2 regions of the Paenibacillus sp. 7541 genome follow, and region 2 is predicted to be linked to the other one. Evidence: riboswitches for the same ligand, from Rfam matches in the RefSeq annotation. Region 2 holds a riboswitch; the other holds the start of a gene.
What was found. Region 2 has a riboswitch for FMN ahead of ribD (bifunctional diaminohydroxyphosphoribosylaminopyrimidine deaminase/5-amino-6-(5-phosphoribosylamino)uracil reductase RibD). Riboswitches for the same ligand answer to the same signal wherever they lie in the genome.

Region 1: linked by a shared signal. The riboswitch ahead of CHH75_RS05225 (DMT family transporter) and the one ahead of ribD (bifunctional diaminohydroxyphosphoribosylaminopyrimidine deaminase/5-amino-6-(5-phosphoribosylamino)uracil reductase RibD) in region 2 are both predicted to bind FMN.

The regions. Positions count from the first base shown of each region.
Region 1 is NZ_NQLZ01000007.1:53,742-66,026, reverse strand. Features, by position in the region: gene CHH75_RS05255 (ABC transporter ATP-binding protein) at 256-1,176, shown strand; gene CHH75_RS05250 (hypothetical protein) at 1,215-1,967, shown strand; gene CHH75_RS24605 (hypothetical protein) at 2,076-2,219, opposite strand; gene CHH75_RS05245 (ABC transporter permease) at 2,625-3,515, shown strand; gene CHH75_RS05240 (carbohydrate ABC transporter permease) at 3,530-4,411, shown strand; gene CHH75_RS05235 (extracellular solute-binding protein) at 4,455-6,071, shown strand; gene CHH75_RS05230 (hypothetical protein) at 6,306-6,512, shown strand; FMN riboswitch at 6,785-6,969, shown strand; gene CHH75_RS05225 (DMT family transporter) at 7,107-8,087, shown strand; gene CHH75_RS05220 (choice-of-anchor I family protein) at 8,290-12,285, shown strand, end outside.
Region 2 is NZ_NQLZ01000015.1:135,078-147,362, reverse strand. Features, by position in the region: gene CHH75_RS09830 (segregation and condensation protein A) at 1-656, opposite strand, end outside; gene ribH (6,7-dimethyl-8-ribityllumazine synthase) at 722-1,189, opposite strand; gene CHH75_RS09820 (bifunctional 3,4-dihydroxy-2-butanone-4-phosphate synthase/GTP cyclohydrolase II) at 1,225-2,466, opposite strand; gene CHH75_RS09815 (riboflavin synthase) at 2,528-3,202, opposite strand; gene ribD (bifunctional diaminohydroxyphosphoribosylaminopyrimidine deaminase/5-amino-6-(5-phosphoribosylamino)uracil reductase RibD) at 3,236-4,336, opposite strand; FMN riboswitch at 4,698-4,881, opposite strand; gene CHH75_RS09805 (SMI1/KNR4 family protein) at 5,005-5,556, opposite strand; gene CHH75_RS09800 (MFS transporter) at 5,637-6,869, opposite strand; gene CHH75_RS09795 (peptidylprolyl isomerase) at 6,965-7,396, opposite strand; gene lysA (diaminopimelate decarboxylase) at 7,645-8,976, opposite strand; gene CHH75_RS09785 (spore germination protein) at 9,093-10,697, opposite strand; gene CHH75_RS09780 (stage V sporulation protein AB) at 10,728-11,156, opposite strand; gene CHH75_RS09775 (stage V sporulation protein AA) at 11,153-11,800, opposite strand; gene sigF (RNA polymerase sporulation sigma factor SigF) at 12,000-12,285, opposite strand, start outside.

The sequences.
Region 1 (12,285 bases), on a different contig from region 2:
CCCATAATGGTAGTATTGATAGAGTAAGGGAGTATAAGGAGGATGAGGAGTTCTGGACAATATCCTTCCGAATGCTCTGCCGGAACAGCTCGTTCATTTGAGGGCATTGCTGGAGAAGTATCAGCTTCAACCATTTATCTCCGATTTTCCAAATGCATTGGATACGGAAATGGCCCATGGAGGGGCTAACCCTGGTGGGCAGCAGATACACATGAATATGTGACCCTTCGTGGTCATCCTTAGAGGGGGGAAATCATGGGATCACAGATCATTGAAACACGTGGATTAAATCTGAACCTGCAGGGAAACCATGTACTTAAAAATATTGACATTACTACGCACTCCGGGCAAATCTGTGCTTTGATTGGCGAGAACGGAGCGGGTAAAACGTCTACCATTCGCTGCATTGCAGGACTTTACCCTCCAACGACAGGGGCATGTACGATCTTTGGCGAGCCAGCGTATAACATGAGTCAGAAGAGCAGGAACCGTTTTGGTATCGTATTTGACGAGGGTGGATTGTACGGTGAAATGTCAGCTTGGGAGAATGTCCTGTTTTTTGCACGCCTCCGAGGTATGCAAAAAGAGAAAATTGCAGCACGATACAACGAGCTTGTGCAACATTTTGAGTTGAAAACTTCTTTGAAGGTGGGACGTTTTTCCAAAGGCATGAAGCAGAAGCTTATGATAATACGTGAATTATTGCACGAACCCGAGCTGCTTATTCTGGATGAGCCCTTCAACGGTCTTGATCCGGATTCCAAAATTTTTCTACGAGACAAACTCAGTGAAATCTGTTCGAAGCAGGGTACTTCAATCCTTATCAGCTCTCATGATTTATTTGATCTTGAGAAAATTGCTGATCAGGTTATTATGATACATCAAGGCCGCATTGTAGCAGATCAAGCACTTCAGGCGATCACTGGAATGACCCAACGTTACGTCGTTACTTGTGACAACCCGCAACTGGTGGTGAGTATTCTTCAGGATATTGATGGAATGACGGTTGTGAGTCATGATGAGCAGTCTGTAACATTTATGGTTGAATCGGAGGTTATTAAACAGCCGCTACAAATTCTACTGCAGCACGGCATAGAAATCCAGGAATTTTTCAAGGAAAAAAGCTCATTGGAGGACTTTTACAGAACAACCAAACAAGCCGCTGTACAAAACTAACGTGTAAAGTAATCTTTTTGGGGAAGGAGAGACTGTACTTGCTGCCGTTATTAAGAAAAGATGTGCAAACCCTCAATTGGAAAAGGTCATTGACCATGCAAATATTGATGTTTGGCATTTTCTTCGTGTTTACGATCGGTCAACTAGGGGAACTGGAAGCAAGTCTGGGTTTGACGATCGATGGTCTTGTTCCACTGTTGCACAAGTTGAATGAGACCCGGGAACATCGTGTCATGTTTACCAATTCATTGATTGCTGTTGGTCTCCTGTCTTCTGCATTGGTGTTTGCATTGTATGTCGGTATACCTCATGTCTTACAGTTCTTCACGAAAGAAAAAGCTGAAAAGAACCTGAGTTTTCTGCTTGCGGTAGTGTCCAAACCCGGTAAAATCATGCTTGCAGTGTGGTTGTTTGCCCTGATCCGCGTTGTAGCTATGGCAATCATGAATGGTGTTCTAATTTGGTTTGTATTTACTCTGTTAGGGTTTAGGTCTGCGTGGTCAACGAGTCTTTTCTCTTCTGGTCTGACCATTGTTTTATGCATAGCTGCATTTTTGTATATGGCTAATGCGATTGTTTGGGCTACCAACGGAAGTGAAACTGTACTGAAAATATTTAGAATTTTCATTCTGGTGGGCATTGTCGCAGCATTTCCTGCGGTGAACTATCTTCGGATGGATTTCAGCTTTCTGGACTTCCGTTATGCTGCATACAGTGGAATGATCTGTATCGTGACAGCGTTCCTGTCCCATTTTCTGATGAGATTGTTTAAGGTTGAAAAGGTCGTCTAGTGGGTAAATTCTATCTGCATCGAAGTATATAAACGATATTTAGGTTATATCAGAAATCCCCCAGAGGAAAGCCGCTTACGAGCGATACCTCCGGGGGATTTTGTTTACTCACTGGGGCTGTGATGAACACAGACAGAATTCCCAGCAGCAGTCGTGCGCTGAAATTGTCAAAATAACGATCACCTTCATTTTAAACACCGCCCCTCGTTCAATGTAACGTGCAAATGCAACTGTGCTTAGAAAAGCGAGTATGCCGATCAGCAGGATGATGCCCCCCCTGATTGAAAAGGATAAGTATTAAGATGTCGGTTGCCCGATGTTAATCCTCCGTTAAAAATCATTAGTCATTATTTAAGATATTAGGACTTGATTTAGCAAATCCGGCTAACCCCTCCGCGATCCAATCCAGTGAATCATATCAAAAGAATGGTCAATAGTCCTCGGCGCATCTCTCGATTATGATGCAGACGTGGACAAGCTCACGGCGATGGCTAGGGCCAGCAAGAGAGCTGATCGTCCATCTGAACACATAAAGTCGCACATCGCAGGCTTAGGCTGAAAAAAGGGGGAATGCCGATTTTGGAACAGCGGATCGAGCGCGTGGAATCGTTAACCCATCATCGTACGAAGAAGACGATACGCTGGCGAAGGCAGGCCATGCACATGCGAAGGAACTGGCAGCTGTACGTGCTGTTCGCTCCGGTACTGCTGTACTTCATTGTCTTTCATTATGTGCCGATGTATGGCGTGCAGATTGCATTCAGAGACTTCATTGCGACCAAAGGCATCTTGGACAGCCCGTGGGTGGGGCTCAAGCATTTTGAACGTTTTTTTGACAGCTATTATTTCTGGCGGATTCTTCGCAACACGCTGGGCATCGGATTGTACGAGCTGGCCGTCGGGTTTCCGATCCCGATTATTCTGGCGCTGATGATCAATGAGGTGCGAAACAGCAAGTTTCGGAGAATGGTGCAGACGGTGACGTATGCTCCGCATTTTCTGTCCACGGTTGTAATGGTCGGTATGATTATGATGTTTCTGTCGCCGGTCAGCGGCCTGGTGAATCAGGTAATCGCCGCTTTCGGCGGGGAGCCTATTTCCTTCATGACAGAGCCGTCCTGGTTCAAGAGCATCTATGTCTGGTCCGGCGTGTGGCAGGGCATGGGCTGGAGCTCGATCATCTATTTGGCGGCGCTGGCGGGCATCGATCCCCAACTGCATGAAGCGGCGAAGGTCGACGGGGCCAGCTGGCTGCGGCGTATATGGCATATTAATTTGCCGGGCATCATGCCGACGATTGTTATTTTGCTTATTTTGAATATCGGATCGATTCTTGGCGTCGGGTTTGAGAAGGTGTTTCTAATGCAAAATTCACTGAACATGGAAGCATCTGACGTCATCTCGACCAATGTGTACCGAAGCGGCATTCTTGGGGCGCAGTACAGCTACTCCGCTGCCGTTGGGCTGTTCAACTCGGTTGTCAACTTCATTCTGCTGATCTCGGTGAACCGGATTGCACGCAAGGTCAGCTCAAGCAGCTTATGGTAAGGAGGAATGGACGGATGCCTCAAAGCCGAAGTGAACGGATAGCCAGCGTGGCGATCTATTGTATACTGACGGTGATCACCCTTCTGGTGTTGTATCCTTTATATTTTGTGCTGATTGCTTCCTTCAGCGCGCCGGAGACGGTCATGCGCGGGGAAGTATGGCTGTGGCCCAAGGAGTGGTCGTTTGTCGGTTATGAGCGGCTGTTCGCCAATTCGGAGATTGGACGCGGCTTCCTGAACACCTTGCTGTATACGGCGGCGGGGACGTCTTTAAATCTGGTCATGACAATCGCAGCGGCTTACCCGCTGTCGCGAGCGGATTTCACGGGGCGCGGCGTATTCACCTTGATCATCGTGTTCACGATGTTCTTCAGCGGCGGCATGATTCCGAACTACCTGCTCATCAAGGAACTCGGCATGCTGGATAGTTTCTGGGTGATGATTATCCCGACCGCTGTGTCCGTATGGAACATCCTCATCATGAGGACGTTCTTCCAAAGCTCGATTCCGAAGGAGCTGCAGGAGGCGGCGTTTATTGACGGATGCTCGAATATGCGGGTGCTGCTGCGGATTGTGCTTCCGCTGTCCGGTCCGATTTTGGCGGTGATGGTGCTCTTCTATGCCGTCGGGCACTGGAACTCGTACTTCAATGCCATGATTTACTTGTCGAGTCGCGACAATTATCCGCTTCAGCTGTTCCTGCGGGAGATTCTGGTGCAGGGGCAGATGCAGGAGATGGTGGACATCAGCGACGATTCCCTGGCGCGAAGCCTGATGGATGCGGAGGCGATCAAGTATGCGGCTGTTATTGTAACCAACCTGCCGATGCTGATGCTGTACCCGTTCCTGCAGAAGTATTTTGTGAAAGGTGTCATGATTGGTTCGATTAAAGGTTGACGCATAGATTCATAAAATGAAGAAATATGGGAGGACAACAACAATGTCACGGAAAAAATGGGTTTCGGCCGCGTTAGCGTTAGTACTTGGTACAGGACTTCTGGCAGGCTGCGGCGGCAGCTCGGAGAGCGCGCCGGAGGAGAGCGGCGAACAGCCTAACCTTCTGAACGAGACGGGCATGCCGATTGTGAATGAGCCGATATCGCTCCGCTTCTTCACAGGCAAATCGCCGACCAACGGCAGCAAGTTCGAGGAAACGCTGGTGTGGAAAACCTATAAGGAAATGACCAATATTGATGTGACCTTCGATCTGGTACCGTTTGAGACGCTGACGGAGAAGCGGAATCTGGCACTGGCCGGTGGAGATTATCCCGATGTATTCTACTCGGCCCGGATCGGTTCTTCAGATCTGATGCGCTATGGAGAGCAAGGGGTGTTCATTCCGTTGAACGATCTGATTGATCAATATGCGCCCAACTTCAAGAAGCTGATGGAGGAATATCCGGATATCCGTAAAGGGCTGACGATGCCGGACGGCAACATCTATTCCATGCCATCGTTCTATGATCCGGCGCTGCTGTCAATGCTGGTGGGAACACCGCTGTGGGTGAACCAGGAATGGCTGGACCAGCTTGGGATGAAGGAACCGGAGACGATCGAGGAGTTCTACCAATATTTGAAGGCGGTAAAAGAAACGGATCTGAACGGCAACGGCGTCCATGATGAGGTTCCGTTCAGCGCAACCGGCATCACCGGACTCATCGATCATTTGAAGGGATCATGGGGACTTGGGACCAGCGGTCTTGGCCATAAATTCGTGGATGTGGACCCGGACACGGGCAAGCTTCGCTTCACGAAGACGCAGCCGGAGTACAAGGAAATGCTGGAGTTTGTCAACAAGCTGTATACCGAGGGTCTGCTGGACAAGGAGATCTTCACCATTGAAGGCGGCGCGCTGAACGCTAAAGGCCAGGAGGGTCTGCTTGGCTCGACCATCGTGCCGAATCCGGAAACGGTGATGGGCCGCACGGAGTATATCGGTCTTGGCGCACTGAAAGGGCCGCATGGCGACCAGTTGTATTCCCATGTGAAGGTGCCGATGGTGCATGTTGGCGCGTTTGCGATCACCGATAAGAACCCGCATCCGGAAGCGACCGTTCGCTGGATGGATTACTTCTATGGGGATGAGGGTGCACAGTTCTACTTCATGGGCAAGGAAGGCGAGACCTTTACTACAACGGCTAACGGCGAGCTGGAGTATGTGGACGAGATCACCAATAACCCGGACGGGCTGACTCAGGATCAGGCGATGGCTAAATACTTCACTTGGCTGGGCGGCAGCTATCCAGGCCTCGTGCGCGAGAACTGGTTCAAGGGCTCCGAGACGCTTCCGAGTGCGATGGAGGCGGCTGCCAAGGCAGAGCCGTATGCCGTTAAGGACATTCTGTACAACTTCAACTTCACGAATGAAGAGAATGAAATTATGTCGTCGATCGGTAAGGATATTCAGGACTACGTGAATGAGATGGAGGCCAAGTTCGTGAACGGCTCCGCTTCCTTCAGCCAGTGGGAAGAATATGTGAACACGATCAACCGGATGGGGCTGGAGGAGTATATGCGCGTATATCAGACGGCATATGATCGTTACCAGGGTGAATAAGATGTAACAGACACTAATACGTCGCAATCAGCCCGCAGCACAGCGGCTCGCGCAAGGATATCCTTGTGTGAGCCGCTTGTTTGCGTTTTACCAGGGAAGAGAGGATTAGATGGTGAAATTTCCCATATGAAATGGTACAATTCAACCAAGCGCTGCAACAGGAGCATCGTTGATAATGATTACAGACGCAGCCGCCTGTTCATTAAAGGGTCAAGCTAAGGAGGCTGGGGTTATATGGAGCCGAGGACCACGTACAAGCGGAGTTTCAAAAAGCGGTTCGGATGGCTATTCAAATCGATAAGAAATTACGGCCATTATTCGAAAACCGAGTTAGCGGTTGCGGTGCTGTTCATCGCGATCCTTGTCGTGTGGGGCATTTTTGTGTTGCGCTGGTTTGTGCTGATTATCATAGCAACGATGAGGCATTTTGGTTTAGTTTAAAATATAGATACTGTGATCAGAACATCATTCATTTAAATTACTTAAAATTATTTAAATGAATAGTAGAAACTTTTATATATTTGCTATATAATTCTCAGTATCGTGGTTAAGCGGTGTAGTGGATGTGGATGTCTGCGCCGTTTCCATTGGTCGATTCACTTGTTATGAAAAAAAATGTATTTCCATGAAAGCATTCATGGTATAATGCATGTAGGTAAGTAAGCTTATAGGAATTATAAGTGAATTGAAGCTTATAAAAATAAAACATGAATATGGATCTTCGGGGTATGGTGAAATTCCTGACCGGCGGTGATGGTTTCGTATGCCAGTTGTTTCTGTCATAAGAAGCCTAAGCCCGCGACTCGCTATGGTTGTGCACTTTTGTGCAGGGAGATTAGCGACTGATTTGGTGAAAATCCAAAGCCGACGGTTAAAGTCCGGATGGGAGAAGATCAAGTTACGGTTTGCATGCGAAGCGGCTTTCTGTCGCCATCATGCAGGCTTATTTGATCAACCCCCGATTGTCGGCCATGTGCCGATGACGGGGGTTTTCTGCTAGTAAGACCTCCGTATTCAGGACAAGGAGACAGCAAGATGGAGAACGCAAGTACAACCGTGCCTGTACAATCGTATAATTCGGGAAGCGGTGAGCAAGTCAAAAGCCAATTTCGGGGAGGATTCTGGCTGGTCGTGCTCGGAGCCGCGCTATGGGGCGCCGATCCGTTATTTCGGGTCATTCTGCTGAATAATCTGACCTCGGCCCAGATCGTTCTGTTGGAGCATGTCATCATTTCTTTTATAGCGATACCGATCATTTGGAAAAATCGCAAGGAATTCAAGCTGCTTGGCTGGCGCCATGTCGGGGCGCTGCTGTTCATCTCATGGGGTGGCTCGGCGCTGGCCACCGTGCTGTTCACCATGGGACTGACCAGCGGCAATCTGAACGCAGTGCTCTTGCTGCAGAAGCTGCAGCCGCTGTTTGCCATCATTCTTGCAGCGCTGCTGCTGAAGGAGAAGCTTCCTCGCCACTTTGCCTGGATGCTGCTGATTGCGCTGACGGGGACCTACATGCTTACTTTCGGCTTTGCGGTGCCGATCGGGCACTGGAATGAATTCGTGCAGGTCGGCAGCCTGCTCTCTCTGGCAGCGGCCGCGCTGTGGGGCGGATCTACCGTGATGGGACGGCTGATGGTTGGCAAGCTGAAGTACGAGACGGTGACTTCACTGCGCTTTGTGCTGGCGCTGCCGCTGCTGCTTGTCATTACGGCGAGCGAGGGAGCCGCATGGAATCTGCCAGCGGTGAACACCGTCGCCTTCGGGGCTGTGGCGCTCAATTTGCTGGGGCAGGCGCTGCTGCCGGGGCTGCTCAGTCTGCTCGTGTACTATAAAGGCTTGACGACAACCAAGGCTTCTGTAGCTACCCTGGCGGAACTGAGCTTTCCGATGGCGGGCGTGCTCATCAACTGGATGGTGTTCGGTGAGGTTGTCACAGGCGCCCAGATGCTTGGGTTCCTGCTGATCTGGGGCGTGCTGTTTGCCATTTCCCTGCAATCCAAGCCTTCCGTTGCGAATTGAATATGAAGATGGGCGGGCCGCGAGACGGATCTCGTGCGCGCCTGTCATGACTGCCGAGCCAATCCGGGTTCCAACCCGGGGGCTCGGCTTTTTGCATGGGGGGCTTTTTTACATAAATCGCCGAAAATTTTGAGGCTCTCTTAACAATCGCTCCTTACACTTGAGAATGATGGATTCCAAGTTGGAACAGGGGGAGCTAATTTTGAAGCACAGGATCATGAAAGTGGTCTCATTATGGATGGCTTTTGAAATCACGTTAGCCTCGCTGTTATCGCCGGGCGCTGTATTGGCAGCGGAGAATAGCCAGACTGCCCAGCAGGAAGGCAGCATACAGTCGCTTCAGCACGGCGCGTTGGCGGCCGATTTCGGGCTTGCCGATCGCGATCTGCCGGAAGCTTACGAAGAAGAGGCTTATGCCGTAACACTGGACGTATATGGCGGACAAGCTCCGTATACGTTCACGGCAGACGGACTGCCATCCGGCTTGTCGATCGCGCCGGACTCGGGCAGCATCACCGGCGTGCCAGCTGCAGGGCAAGAAGGGACGTACCTGATTCGGGTGACCGTCCAGGACCGTGACGTGAACACGGCCCAGTCGGATTATGAGCTGCGCGTGCTTGGCAAGCGTGATCCGATCGCAGCAGACCAGATTGCAATTGAGAAAATAGGTCACTATGCGGTGGGCACATCGAACAAGGACGGCGGCGTTGCCGAAATTATTAAATACAACAAAGATAATCATAAATTTTATCTGGTGAACGGATCGACACAGCCTGCAAGCCTGGAAATTGTGTCGTTGCTGGCCGACGGCACTCCGAAGAAGGACAAGCAGGTGAATGTAGAAGAGCTGGTGAACACAGGCGGGTTCGTCTTTGGCGATTTGACCAGCGTCGATGTCAGCACGGCAACGAAGCAGGTGGCGGTTGCTGTGCAGGAGCAGGATCATACCAAGGCCGGAAAGGTGCTTGTCCTCGATTACGAGGGCAATCTGATCACTTCGTATGAGACAGGCATTCAGCCGGATATGGTTAAGTATACGTCCGACGGACGTTATATTCTGACCGCGGATGAAGGGGAGCCTCGGACAGAGGATGCTCCCGATCCGGAGGGAAGCGTAACGATCATTGATACGATGACAGATGAGATCCATCTGCTCAAATTCGACGATCCGTCGATAATTGACAACGATGTGCATATCCGCGGACCGGTGGAAGCAGACGGAATGATCCGAAGCAAAGGCACGAAAGCCGATGCCAGATTCGATCTGGAGCCGGAGTTCATTGCCTTGTCCGAGGATGAAGGGACGGCTTATGTATCTCTTCAGGAGAACAATGCCATTGCGATCGTCGATATCGCCGGAAAGTCGATTACGGCGGTGCGCGGGCTCGGTTATAAGGATTTCAGCCAGCCGGGCAATGAGCTGGATCTGCTGAGAGATGGAGCTATCAAGCTGGAAAATGCGCCATTTTACGGCATCTATATGCCAGATGGCATCGCTTCGTACAGCGTGGGCGGTCAGCAGTATATTCTGTCCGCGAACGAAGGGGATGCCACCGGATGGGATGATCGCTCCAATGAGAGCGACATCGGCGAGATGAAAGCCGCTTTGTCGCCTTCCTCGTCGGCAGCGCAGTTCCTGGCCGATAAAGGCAGCACTTACGACAAGGTTGAAGTCGCGAGCGATATGGGTCATGACGGCTTGTATCTGTACGGGGCGCGTTCGTTCTCGATCTGGAATGCCGCGGATATGTCTCAGGTGTATGACAGCGGCAGTGATTTTGAGCGAATAACGGCCGAGCGTCTTCCGCGTTATTTCAACGCCAGCAATGACAAGCCTGAGATGGACAACCGAAGCACGAAGAAGGGGCCGGAGCCGGAATATGTTGAGGTAGGCAAGGTCGGTCAGAAAGTGCTGGCCTTCATCGGCCTGGAGCGCATTGGCGGCGTCATGACGTATGATGTGACGGATCCGTACAGCCCGGTCTTCCTGAATTATACGAATACGCGCGACTTTGAAGCCGGACTTGGATCCGATTCGGCGCCAGAGGGACTGGATTTTATTCCGGCTTCGGACAGCCCGACAGGGCGGCCGCTGCTGCTCGTTGCGAATGAAGTAAGCGGCACGGTGGCGGTTCTTGAGCTCAAGGTGACGAAAATCACCGTAGACAGAACATCCTTGGAGCTTTCCCCGGGCGGGCAGCCGGTGCAGCTTGTGGCTGAGGTTGAGGCTGCTGGCGGCGCTGTGCCGGGACTGCAGTGGAGATCCTCGGATGCAAGTGTGGCGACAGTAGATGCGAGCGGTGTTGTTACCCCGGTATCGAAAGGGGAAGCTGTCATTACGGTGCTGAGCGACGACGGCTACGGCTCGGCAGAAGTGGCAGTCAAGGTAGCAGACGGCGCCTCCGAGGAGGGCTGGAAGCTGACGGTTATGCATACGAATGACACGCACGCGCATCTGGGAGATGTGGCAAGACGCGCCACGCTTGTCAACGCGGTGCGCAGCGAAGCCGGAAACAGCCTGCTGCTGGATGCCGGGGATGTGTTCTCGGGCGATCTGTATTTTACGAAATGGTTAGGTCTGGCCGACCTGATGTTCATGAACTATATGGGCTATGATGCAATGACCTTCGGTAACCATGAATTTGACCAGGGGACCAAGGTGCTGGCTGATTTTGTCCGCCAGGCGAAATTCCCGATGGTCAGCTCCAATGTAGATCTGAGCAAGGACAAGGACATTTCCAATCTGATCAAGGCGCCGGCGGCAATCGACGTTTCGAAGCCGAAAACAGCCGATCTCGCGGGCGTGTATCCATATGTTACGCTGCTGGTGGACGGCAAGAAGGTGGGCGTATTCGGTCTGACGACTGAAGATACGAAGGAAACCTCCAGTCCAGGCAAAGACGTTGACTTCCGCGATGCGGTGGAAGCTGCGCGGGAGACTGTGGCGGCGATGGAGGCTGAAGGTATTAACATCATCATCGGGCTGACGCATATCGGCTATGCCAGAGACAAGGAAATTGCCGAGAAGGTGGAAGGCATCGACCTTATCGTTGGCGGCCATACGCACACGACGTTATCGAAGCCGGAGGTGGTGATTGATGAGGAGCATCAGACACCTACGGTCATTGTGCAGGCGAACGAATGGGGCAAATTCCTCGGACGGGTGGATTTGCGCTTCAACGAGGAAGGCGTTGTGTTAACGGAAGAAGGCCAGCTCAGCGGGGAGTTGCTGGTGGTTGACGAGACCGTTCCGGAGGACCCGGAGGCCACAAGAATGCTGGAGCCGTATAAAGCTGAACTCGAAGAGCTGATGAAGCAGGTGATCGGCATTGCAGCGGTTCCGCTCGACGGGCAGCGGGAGCATGTGCGCGCCAGGGAGACGAACCTCGGCAATCTGATTGCAGACGGCATGCTGGCCAAAGCTAAGGAAATCAAAAACGCCGATATTGCCATTATGAACGGCGGGGGGATTCGCGCCTCCATCGATGAAGGCGAGATTACGATGGGCGAGCTGCGCACGGTTATGCCGTTTGGCAACACACTGTTCGTGCTGGACGTCACAGGGCAACAGCTTAAGGACGGGCTGGAGAACGGGGTCAGCGGCGCCAAGCTGGCGGATCTGCCGGGGAAATTCCCGCAAATTGCCGGCATGAAATTCAAGTGGGACCCGAATGCCCCGGCTGGCGATAAGGTCTACGATATCCAGATTCAAAAAGGCAACGCTTATGTACCTCTAGTCCTGACGGAAGTTTACCGTCTGGCCACGAACAGCTTCGTTGCCAACGGCGGAGACGGCTACGCCTCCTTCGCCGCAGCGATTGCCGAAGGGAAATATAACGAAGATTTGGGCTATCCGGATTACGAAATCTTCATGGAGCATGTCAGCCGACTTGGCGGCACCGTGTCACCGACGGTGGAAGGGCGGATTGTGGAGCAGAAGAAGCCGGCCGATAACGGCGGTCCGTCCCCTGGCCCTGGTACGGGCGGCTCCGGCGGTACAGGCGGATCGGGAGGTTCCGGCGGCGGAAGCGCAACGCCTCCATCCTCGCAGCCGGCCCCTCCATCGGCAGGGAATGAGCCATCTGGCGAAGCGAATGTGCTAAGCGGCGAGGATCTGCTCGTGACGGCGCAGACGGATGCTTCGGGCACATCAACAGATCAGGTGCGGATACAGGATGAAGCTCTGAGGCGTGCGGTG
Region 2 (12,285 bases):
GTCACCACAATTTCATGCCGCTCCATCTCCTCATGCAGCAGCTTCGAGAACAGCACACGCCCTCCGCGTCCAACATTCTGCAGCGTGTCCACCACTTGGCGAATTCGGTCCTTGACCGAGATTTCATCCCGTTCAATGCGGGCGTAAGACGTCCGTTTCACCGCTTTGCTAAGGGCACGCTGAAAGGCGGCAATCAAATCGGAAATATGTAATCCTTCAACCGGGTTTTCCGGCGTCACAGGCATATAAGGCGTTAAATCTTCGGCTTCCTTGGAATATATCTGGCTGCGCTCCCATTCCCGTTCATGGAGGTGGCGAGCGATGCCTTTATATTTTCGATATTCTATCAGCTTCTGAATGAGCTCGGCTCTTGGGTCAATATCATCATCTTCATAATAATCGAACTCGTCCATTTCAATAACCGGGGGCTTTGGCAACAGCAGCTTGCTTTTGATGGACAGCAGCGTTGCCGCCATCACGAGAAACTCGCTGGTAATCTCCAGCTCCAGCTCCTGCATGCTCTGCAAATAGGCCATGTACTGATCGGTAATCTCGCTGACGGGAATATCCTGGATGTCAATTTCCGCTTTATCAATGAGATGCAGAAGCAGATCAAGCGGACCTTCAAACGTCTCCAGCTTGTACAATACGGTCACGGTGAATCCTCCCGCCAAAAATAAAATGCAGTGTCCTTAAAAAAGAACACTACATTAAATAAGCACTATTTTAGCTGTTTCGTCAAGTTTGCCATTTCAATGGCCGCCATCGCGGAATCCCAGCCCTTGTTGCCCGCCTTCGTTCCTGCACGCTCGACCGCTTGCTCGATGTTCTCGGTTGTGACGACGCCAAAAATCGTGGGCACGCCGGTCTTCAGGTTAATGGCGGACACCCCTTTGGCCACCTCGTTGCACACATAATCATAATGGGTCGTTGAGCCGCGAATCACGGTCCCGAGCGTAATAATCGCATCGTACTTGCCGCTTTCCGCCATTTTCTGGGCGATGAGGGGGATTTCGAAAGCGCCCGGTACCCAGGCCACATCCACCTCGTCGTCCTTCACCCCATGCCGCTTCAGCGCGTCAAGTGCCCCGCCCAGCAGCTTGCTTGTAATAAACTCGTTAAAACGTCCCACGACGATCCCGTACCGAAGTCCTTCGGAAACCAGATTACCTTCAAAATAATGTGCCATGTTTGTCATCAACCTTTCGAATTAGAATTTAGGATTTATATTTTGCTGCTTTCGTTTTGCTCGATGTCATCAAACTCCAGCATGTGTCCGAGCTTGGCCTGCTTGGTGTGAAGATATGCGGTGTTGTCTTCATTTTCCGGCATTTGAATCGGCACCCGCTCGACCACTTCCAGCCCGTAACCCTCCAGTCCCTTGATTTTGCGAGGGTTGTTGGTGAGCAGACGGATTTTGCGGACACCCAGATCCTTCAGAATTTGGGCCCCGATTCCGTAGTCGCGCAGGTCGGCTGGAAATCCAAGCTTCAGATTGGCATCCACCGTGTCCAGCCCTTCTTCCTGGAGTTTATAAGCCTTCAGCTTGTTGATCAGTCCGATGCCGCGGCCTTCCTGACGCATGTACAGGAGCACTCCGCTGCCCGCCTCATGAATCTGGCGAAGCGCAGCCTCAAACTGCGGTCCGCAGTCGCAGCGATGCGAGTGGAACACATCGCCGGTCAGGCACTCGGAGTGAACGCGCACAAGGACCGGCTGCTCACCGTCAATTTCTCCCTTGACGAGGGCCACATGCTCCTTGTTGTCCACATCGTTGGTGTAGGCTACCGCCTGGAACACCCCGAAGTCTGTCGGCATGCGCACGGCCACTTCGCGATGAACAAGCTGCTCCTTGGCGTTGCGGTAATGAATTAGATCCTTGATGCTGATCAGCTTGAGCTGATGCTTCTCCGCAATATCCACCAGATCAGTCAATCGGGCCATCGTTCCGTCTTCTTTGATCACCTCACAGATGACGCCGGCTGGATATGAGCCGCACATCCGTGCCAGATCGATGGCCGCCTCAGTATGTCCAGCCCGGCGCAGAACGCCGCCATCCTTGGCGATGAGCGGGAACATGTGGCCCGGCCGCCGGAAATCCGCTGCGGTCGCTGCCGGATCCATAATGCCCCGAACGGTGAGCGAGCGTTCATACGCGGAAATGCCCGTCGTCGTATCCTTGTGATCGATCGACACGGTGAACGCAGTGCCGTGGTAATCCGTGTTCTGGGCGACCATCGGCTTCAGATCCAGCTCCTCCGCTCTCTTTTGGGTCATTGGCAAGCAGACGAGCCCGCGGCCCTCTTTGATCATAAAATTGATGACCTCCGGCGTTGCCATTTCCGCTAATGCGATGAAATCCCCTTCATTCTCACGGTCTTCGTCATCAACGACGATGATGACTTTCCCTTGCTTCAGGTCATCCAGCGCTTCTTCAATCGAATGAAATGAAAACTGTTCCTCCATCGTTCCATCCTCCTTATCCATAAATGTGCTGATGCGATCCTCTATCTCTTGTGTACCTGTTCTATATGAAACCGTGCTCGGCCAAATATTCCCGGCTGATCCCCGAGCCGGCTTCTGTCCTTCCGCCGTCCTGCCCTTCATCCGGGCGGTAATGCAGCAGGTGATCCACATATTTGCCCAGAATGTCGGTTTCAATGTTGATCGTATCGCCAGCCCTCTTGTATCCGAGTACGGTTTCGCCCAGCGTGTGCGGAATGATCGAAACGGTGAAGGAGGATGCGGTCGTCTTGACGACCGTCAAACTAATTCCATCCAGCGTAACCGACCCTTTCGGAATGATGTATTTAAAGAGCTCCTTGTTCTCGGGTGCGATTTCATACACGACCGCATTATGATCAGCATGGACGCTTCGAATCGTGCCTACCCCATCTACATGACCCTGTACAATATGCCCGCCAAAACGTCCGCCTGCCGCCATCGCCCGCTCCAGGTTCACCTTGCTCCCGGCTTTCAGCGCCTTCAGAGTCGTATTCCTGTAAGTTTCCGGCATCACATCCACCGTGAACATGCCCGTATCGATCGAAGTTGCCGTCAGGCATACCCCGTTAACCGATACGCTGTCGCCCAGCTTCAGGTCATCCATAATGCGCGAGGCAGCAATGCTGAGCACCATCGCCTCTCCCTGGCGGCTAATGCGGCGCATTTCCCCGATCTCTTCCACTAATCCGGTAAACATCGTTTAGGTTCGCCTCCTTTCCTCCCAGCTTCGTTATTTCCAGACAGGAACGCCTGTAATGCATACATTGTCCCCAATCCGCTCCACCTCCAGCTGTTCAAGCTCCACCGCATCGCTCATGCGCTCATAACCATCGAAGCTGAAGCTAGCAGGCGCATTGTGCCCGCCAACAATCTTCGGAGCCAAGAACAGCATCATGCGGTCAACCAGCCGTTCCTCCAGCATGGCCCCGTTTAATGTACCCCCGCCCTCAAGCAGAACCGAGCCGATCTCCATCTCGCCGAGGCGTGCCATGCCCGCCTTGAGATCCACACGCGGACCGTCTCCGCACCGGATCACCGTCAGCCCGGCTGCCTCCAGTGCATTCTGCTTCTCCCGGTCGGCCAGCTCCGTCGTCAGAATGATCGTCGGCGCCGCTTTATCTGTCACCAGCCGGCAATCCATCGGGATGCGAAGCCTTGAATCAACGACTATTCTGGCCGGATGCAGGCCATCCACCGTAAGCCGGGTGGTCAGCTGTGGGTTGTCCGCAATGACCGTCGACACCCCGACCATAATACCTTGATGCCGATGCCGGAGCGTATGAACAATCTCACGGGATGCTTCATTCGATATCCATTTGCTGTCTCCGGTCCGGGTGGCAATTTTCCCATCCAGCGTGCTGGCGGTCTTCAATGTGACATAAGGCAGCCCTGTCGTAATGTATTTGATAAACCGCTCATTCAACCGGAGCGCCCTGTCCCGGAGCACGCCTGTGTCCACTTGAATGCCCGCAGCCCGAAGCTTCTCAATGCCGGTTCCAGCCACGCGCGGATTCGGGTCCTCGCAGGCAACGACAACACGCTTGACACCCTCTGCAATCAGCCGGTCACTGCAGGGTGGTGTTTTGCCGTAATGGCTGCACGGCTCGAGCGTGACGTACACGGTACTGCCCTTCGCTTTGTTGCCAGCCATGTTCAAGGCGTGAACCTCCGCATGCGGCGTCCCGCGGGCAAGATGGGTCCCCACACCGGCCAGCGCTCCATCCTGAACAACCACGCAGCCGACCACCGGATTGATGCCCGTCTGGCCTTGTGCTCGTTCCGCCATATCCAGCGCCAGCGACATGTAGTATTCATCATTCATAATGTCCATTTTGCCCCTCCTCAGCATTATGTTTCGTCATGCGGGCAGCTAAGGGTAAGGATGCCCCGCGTGACGTATGGACGAAGCAAATTTCTGCAAGAAATAAAAGAGCCCTGTCCGGATTCTCAAATCCAAACAGGGCCTCATGGGAGTATTCAAAAGATAGCAATAAACAAGACTATGCGTATCCAAGCATCACAAATAAACATTCAACCCCCGATGGACACATCCAACCATCCGGATTCACTTGTGAAAAACCGCACATAGCTTGAAGCATTGCTTCTGTTATCGGACATTGACAATGTTTAACCTGAAGATAGGCATACCGAGAATCGGCATAGCCACATGATTAAACAGATGCCAAGCTTCGTCCATCCTTCTCCCATCCAGACTATACTGTCGGTCCCGGATTTGCACCAGGTCCACCGTATGCGCGCACTTTCACGCATCCGGGTCACGGACTAAGCCCGCGTCTACAGCTCTTACTTTCCTACGCTGATTATGACACGTGCATCACCGCCGGTTGGGAATTGCACCCGACCCCGAAGGATAACATGTTATGAAGTTTTCTCAGTAAATAACTTTACTGTTGCTTATAAAAATAACACTCACCTTGCAAAAATGCAAGCATCGCAAATGTCGATTCGGTGTCAGACTGGCTAATGGCACTGTTATCATTACCCCAGTCCCAGCTCGTGTACGATCACATCATCATCAAAGATCGCGCGAATCACCTCTTCCCGATGCGAAACACATACGTTCAACCAATCGTGAAAGCTGTCCATCACTCCATATAATTTAGGCTGGAACGTATCATAATAGCCGACCCGATATTCATGATCTTGCATCTTCTCGATAATAAAACACCACATATTCCCATTATGGTCATAAGCAAATGGAATGAGCTGGTCCACCGTAACATATCCACCTTCACGAATTGGAATAGGTTGACCATCATCGACCTTATGAGGCCCCGCTGTCCATGGTCTGTAGGTATGTTGAAGGGCGCCGATTTGTTGATTCCCTTGTCCCACAGCGGATATTTCCTGACAGCGATATAAGTATGCACCGTTGCTGAACTCGGATACGAATTTGCAATACGATTCCGGCAGACGCACCCCCAAAGCAATTTCGGTTTCCATAATATCAGCTTCGGTTGCAGGCGGATATACCTCATGCTGTGAACGTTCCTGTTGTAACGTTGTGATCACGGAACTATTCAATTTCATTCCCTCTATCGCTCCTTCACTTCATGTTCACCTTGGTCCTGATATCAAATTAACGGTGCGGGTAAGAGCTCTGATTCCCATCACAGGAGAGCCTTCCCTTCCTCATGCCGGGCTCCTGGCCCGGTGCTCGGCTGTCGAATCTGCAATGAATACGCAGCCACACTAAGAACCACCAGACCAACGGCAAAAATCGCAAATAACCAAACGGCCTGGTGAAGCGGGAGATGATCCAGACTCCAGCCCGTAACGAGCGGCAGGATGGCACCGCCTATGCCTCCCGAGGCGATCAATATGCTAGGCGTCGATTCCTCGCTCCCCTCCAGCAGCTTGCTCGCAAATACGAGCGCGATGGAGAACAGCCCGGACATGAACAGCCCCAGCAGCAATATGATCGTAAATGCGGCCCACACCTGCTCCGCAAACGGAAAGATGATCAACATCATCAATGTCAGCAGACAGCTCAGCAGCACATAGACCCGGTAGTGGATCTTCTCGGCCAGCGTTCCGGCGAATATCCGGCCGACCGACATCGCCACCCAGAAGCAGGTAATGCTGAGGGCGGCCGTCTCTTTCATTACCCCAAGCTTCTCAATCAGAATGGCTGGCATGAAGTTGGCCAGACTCATCTCGGTTCCTACATAGAGAAAGAAAAATACGATAAACAGCGCCAGAATGCCAAACGCGCTTCCCCGATACTTATACGCCGCCTTGCCAACCGGCTCCTCGCCTTCAGCCGAAGCCGTATCGCCCCGCGTGTCAAGCACTGCGTCAGCTTCACCAAAGGAGCTTCTGGACCAGAACAGCAGCGTCACAAAGGAAAACAGGGACACGACAAAAAACGAAAACTTCCACCATTCCTGCGTAATGAATCCGCTCGCAATCATCGGCATCACCATGGCGCCAACGCCGAAGAACACCTCAAGCCGGCTCATAGCCACCGCCGTCTTGTCTTTAATGGCCGCAATAATAATCGTTCCGATGACCGCTTCAATCATGCCGAAGCCGAAGCCGGCGGCGACAGCAATCACGTACAGCCACTCCCATGGCGGCAGCAGCGTGTACAGAAACTCGGCTGCCGTCAGCAAACCGGCAGCGATCAGCAGTCCCCCTCTTTTGCCAAAGCGGCGGTTGATCAGCGGCGAGACAAGCACGCCCACCAGAAAGCCGGCAAATTGGGTGAAGATGAGCATGCCGCCTTCACTGTATTCCCGGCCGTAATGCTCCAGCATGACCGGCAGCACCGAACCCAGCACAACATGCGCCAGACCGATTAAGAAATACGATAAACACCCGATCCATAATAACCGTTTCATATCAATCTCCTTCAGGTATGAACATAAGCCAAAAGGATCTCTATATTCCACGAAACCGCGGAATGTGAGATCCTTTGGGATGAATGTATCTTTAATTATGCTTCGAATACTTCCACTTTCTCCATTTTGTCGCGGCCTTTGAACTCGTCCACATATTCCATACCTTCAACCACTTTGCCAAATACGGTATGCTGACCGTCCAGGTGCGGCTGCGGCTCATAGCAGATATAGAATTGGCTTCCGCCTGTGTTGCGTCCGGCATGCGCCATCGCCAGGCTTCCGCGCTCGTGCTTGTTTGGGTTGATCTCACAGTTGATCGTGTATCCAGGGCCGCCGGTACCTGTGCCGTTAGGGCATCCGCCTTGCGCTACGAACCCAGGGATTACGCGGTGAAACACCAGACCGTTGTAGAATCCGGAGTTTGCCAGCTTCTCAAAGTTGGCTACGGTGTTTGGCGCGTCCTGATCGAACAGCTCAAGCAGCACCTCTTTGCCGTTTTCCAATGTAATTTTCGCTTTTTTTGCCATATTGGGTAACTCCCTTCGTGAGTGCTATGATCGATATTTCTGTATTCAGACAATACAATGACTAGTGTACTATGAAAACCATTTTTAAGCAAAGTGCATCGAGAATCGCAAGCAGCAAAGATCGAATCCCAACCGCCGACTCTCTTTCGCCCGCAGTCCGGTGTGAAGGAGGATGCATCCATCGAAAGTAAACAAGACCCGGAGGGCATGCGCCTCTCCAGGTCCTGTTCCGTCATCCTAAGATTATATTAGCTGGATACCGCTTCTTTGTGCAAGCGCGCAGGAACGACATCATGGCTGACAATATCGTCAAGCGACTCACGACGAACGACCAGCTCGCTTTGGCCATCCTTTACAAACACAACCGCCGGTTTGCGGATCCGGTTGTAGTTGCTGGCCATGGAGTAGTTGTACGCTCCTGTGCAGGATACCGCGAGCAGATCGCCTGTGTTCACTTTCGGCAGATCCAGATCCCAGATCAGCATATCGCCGCTCTCACAGCATTTACCGGCAATGGATACCGTCTCTTCGACCTTCTCGTTTGCACGGTTGGCCAGAATCGCCTCGTACTTCGACTCATACAGCGCCGGACGCGGGTTGTCTGTCATTCCGCCGTCTACAGCCACGTATTTGCGAACGCCAGGAATATCCTTGCTTGTACCTACCGTGTACAGCGTGGTGCCCGCATCGCCCACGATGCTGCGGCCCGGTTCAACCCAAATTTCAGGAAGCTCGGAACCGATGTCGGCGAAATGCTGCTTCACAGCATCCGTAATCGCTTTGACATATTGGGAAACCTGCAGCGGTGTGTCTCCCTCTGTGTAGCGGATGCCGAATCCGCCGCCCAAATTGACTACCGTGAACACTACGCCAAGCTCGCTCTTCACTTTGGAAGCAAAATCAGCCACGCGCTGAACCGCCATCTGGAAGCCTTCCACCTCGAAGATCTGCGATCCGATATGCGAGTGAATACCCATCAGCTGGATGTTAGGCTGTTCCGAAGCCAGCTTCACCGCTTCGAAGGCCGAACCGTTGCCAATGTCAAAACCGAATTTGGAGTCGGTCTGACCTGTGGAAATATATTCATGCGTATGCGCTTCAACGCCTGGTGTCACGCGCAGCAAAATGTTCACGTTCACGCCTTTGTCAGCCGCAATGGCTTGCAGCATGTGAAGCTCTACTGCATTGTCAACCACAAAGCAGCCAATCTTCGCATCAAGCGCCATCTCGATTTCTTCGATCGTTTTGTTGTTGCCGTGGAAATGAATCCGCTCCGCTGGGAACCCAGCCTGCAGCGCCGTGTACAGCTCGCCATCGGATACAACGTCAAGGGACATGCCTTCCTCTTCAGCAAGACGGCACATCGCCATCACACAGAAAGCTTTGCTGGCATAAGCGACCTGGAATTTCAAACCGGAAGCCTTGAAAGCTTCAATATATTCCCGGCAGCGGTTGCGCACCGACTGCTCGTCTACAATATAAAGTGGGGTGCCGTATTGGGCCTTCAATTCGGTGGTATCACAGCCGCCGATCTCCAAATGGCCTTGTTCGTTAATTTTGCTAGTACCGTGTAAAAACATGGTCACAATTCCTCCGATCTAGGTATGCATCATTTGAATCGAGTAATTGTTCACAGTATAGCAGACGCATTATCATTTTCAAAATGGATTTTTCAACAGAACATTTGTGTTAATTATCAATGTCCATCTCTCGGGTTCATTTCGGACCCCATTTTGGTATGGTCTCTTGTTTTGTTCAGCGCCGGGCGTCTGGTAGATAACAGCAGCGGTTTGCGCACCAAAACCTCCCCCATCGCCTTTGCACTAAATGGTATAAACGGCCACAGATACGACGAATTGTAAGAGCGATGTGTCGTCAGAGCCAGGATGAGCAGTGTCGTGCCAATCACCAATCCTTTGACGCTGAACATCGCGGTGACAATCAACAGAAACAAGCGGACGATGCGATTGGCAAGTCCCAATTCATAGCTCGGCGTAGCGAACATGCCGATGGCAGCAATCGCCATGTACAGCACAACCTCGTTCACGAAAAATCCGGTTTCGACCGCCATTTCCCCGATCAGAATGGCTGCGATCAAGCCCATGGCGGAAGCCAGCGGCGTCGGGGTGTGAACGGCAGCCAGCCGCAGCAGGTCAACACCAAATTCCACCATGAGAAACTGGCCGATCAGCGGAATTTTGGCGTTCTCCTGGGGGCCCAGAATCGTTAGTAACGGCGGCTTGAGCTCAGGATGGACGACAAGGAGCATCCAGAGCGGGAGCAGAAACATCGAAACGAAGATACCGCCGAACCGCACCCAGCGCAAATAGGTTCCCATGAAAGGCGTCTGCCGGTTCTCTTCCGCATGCTGGCACAGATCAAAAAAGGTCGTCGGCATAATCATGACGCTCGGCGAGGTATCCACCATCACCACGATTCGCCCTTCCAGCAGATGGGAGGCAACCACATCCGGACGCTCGGAATACCGGACGAGCGGATACGGATGCCAGCCTTTGTTCACAATCGCCTCTTCGAGCTGCTTGTCTCCGATCGGAAGCCCCTCGATGTCAATCTCCTTGATTTTATCCCGGATGGCTTCAACCTGTGAACGATCGGCGATGTCATCCACATACAAAATGCAAACATCAGACTGTGTCCGGCGACCCACCTTCATGATTTCGCAATGCAGTCCCGGATCACGCACACGCCGACGCACCAGATTGACGTTCGTAACGAGCGTTTCCGTGAAACCGTCTCGCGCGCCACGGACCACCTTCTCAACCGCTGGCTCCTCCATCCCTCTGACGGGATAGACCCGGGTGTCGATGAGGATAACCTTGCCTTCTCCCTCAACGAACAGCGCGCTTTCCCCGGTCAGCACCTTGTCGATGGCCTTGCTCAGCTTGTCGCTTTCCTCCACCTGAAAATGCGGAATATAATGATTGACCATAACGTCGACCGCATCGGATTCGATGTCGTCCGGCTTCAGGTAGCTTAGCCTTTTCAATATTTCGGTTACGCTGGCCCCATCGGTCAATCCGTTCAGGAACAACAGGCCGACCCGCCTTCCGGCAAATGTCATTTCCCGAAAAATGATGTCGTAGGAAACGTCCAGCCCCATCACTTCCTTCAGCGTATCTTTCAGCTGATCGAAATGATCCGGAATCTCGTCTCTCTCCTGCCAGTAGAGCACCGATTCCTCCGTGCTGTCTGACCGCTCGGCATTCCGCTTGCGAAACAGCGCCTCCTCGCGCTCCTTGGCTTCATTATTCCCGACCGTTGTCTGCGTCTCATCCGCCATACGCCAATCTCCCCCAGTCTTCATTAGTCATCATTTGTTGAAAACAAACCAGTCAAACAGCGAGCCAGCCACCTTGCCGGCCACCATCGCCATCAGCAATCCGAACAAATACCCGGTCAGCCGCAGCCGTTTGGCCAGAATCGGCAGCACGTTCAGCACCTCGGTCAGCGCGGCAGCCAGCATGCCGATAAATGTGCCACACAATAGCCCAATCAACGTGCTGACAAGCGGCCCGAGCGGAACCGACCACTTCCAGAAGTCCGCCATCGTCCCGATAAACGTTCCGCTGATTAACGCGCCTTCATACCAGTGCACGCGGTGATAGGTCGAGGTAAGCTGTGACAGCCTCGGAATAATGTCCAGCACGATAATCAGGGCAATCACTCCGCCTCCCACCGCAATCCCGCCGGCAGCGCCCAGAATACAGATGAAGATGCCCTGCGCGATGCTGGCTATCATGGCTTCCTGCCTGCCGGCTCATTCTTGCTGCTCATCTTGCGATACTCCTCCGCCACGACGAATTGGTCGAGATTTTCCTGATACAGGTACATTTCGACCTCCAGCGGGGTCGGCTCTTCATTCCACTTCTTCTTGAACAGATGGTTAAAAAACACCGTCATGCCAAATCCGAGGCCAAGCGAATAGGCAATCTGAAACAAATACGGCTGCTCGTCCCGCTTGCCGGTCAAGATCTCCACAATCCGGATCTGAACCTCCAGCATATTCACATCGGCATGAAAATTCATAATCGTCAGCATCGAGCCAAAAAACAGCAAAAGCCAGACGAGCGGAAACCAGTAGCGGGAGGACCGATTCGGCGGACCGACCAGCTCGACAAGCGTATGATGATTCCCCATCGGCTCAATATGAGCGCCGGGCACGAATTGTTGGATTTTCGGAATAATCTGGATTAAATCAATGACGAGGCGATTGCCGTCTTTGTCCCTGGGCTTGGCAAGAGGCATATCCAGCAGCTTCTGCTCCCACGCAGCAGGTTCGCAGACGATAAAGGCAACGTCACGGAGCTTGACCACGCTCTCTCTGGGTAAACGAACCCGGCTTTTCAGCTGCAGAAACACCATTGGAGTGGGACTCACCTTCATCCGATACACTCCTTTACTGCTAAATTACTGTTAGTATGGTAAATCCCGCTCGTTTCTACTCGATTCCCCCCAACTTTTTTGACTCCCTTGAGAAAACTGCCCCCCCTTACTTAAAGGCGATCAAAGCGCAGCAAAAAGACGCCTTCCACCGGAAGACGCCTGTGCTTGCAAGCATAAACGAACTGTTAGCCGCAACTAACTATTGTGCAATTTCGTTGCGTATGCTCTGCAGTATTTTTTTCTCCAGCCTGGATACCTGCACCTGGGATATGCCAAGGCGACTGGCTACCTCGGACTGGGTTTGATCCCGGAAATATCTCAAATATACGATAAGCCGCTCTCGCTCGGACAAACCGCCGATCGCTTCATTCAAGGCCAGCTTGTCAAACCACCGTTCCTGTGAATCATCCGCGATCTGGTCCATCAGCGTGATCGGATCTCCGTCATTCTCAAATACCGTCTCATGAATTGAAGTCGGCGGCTTG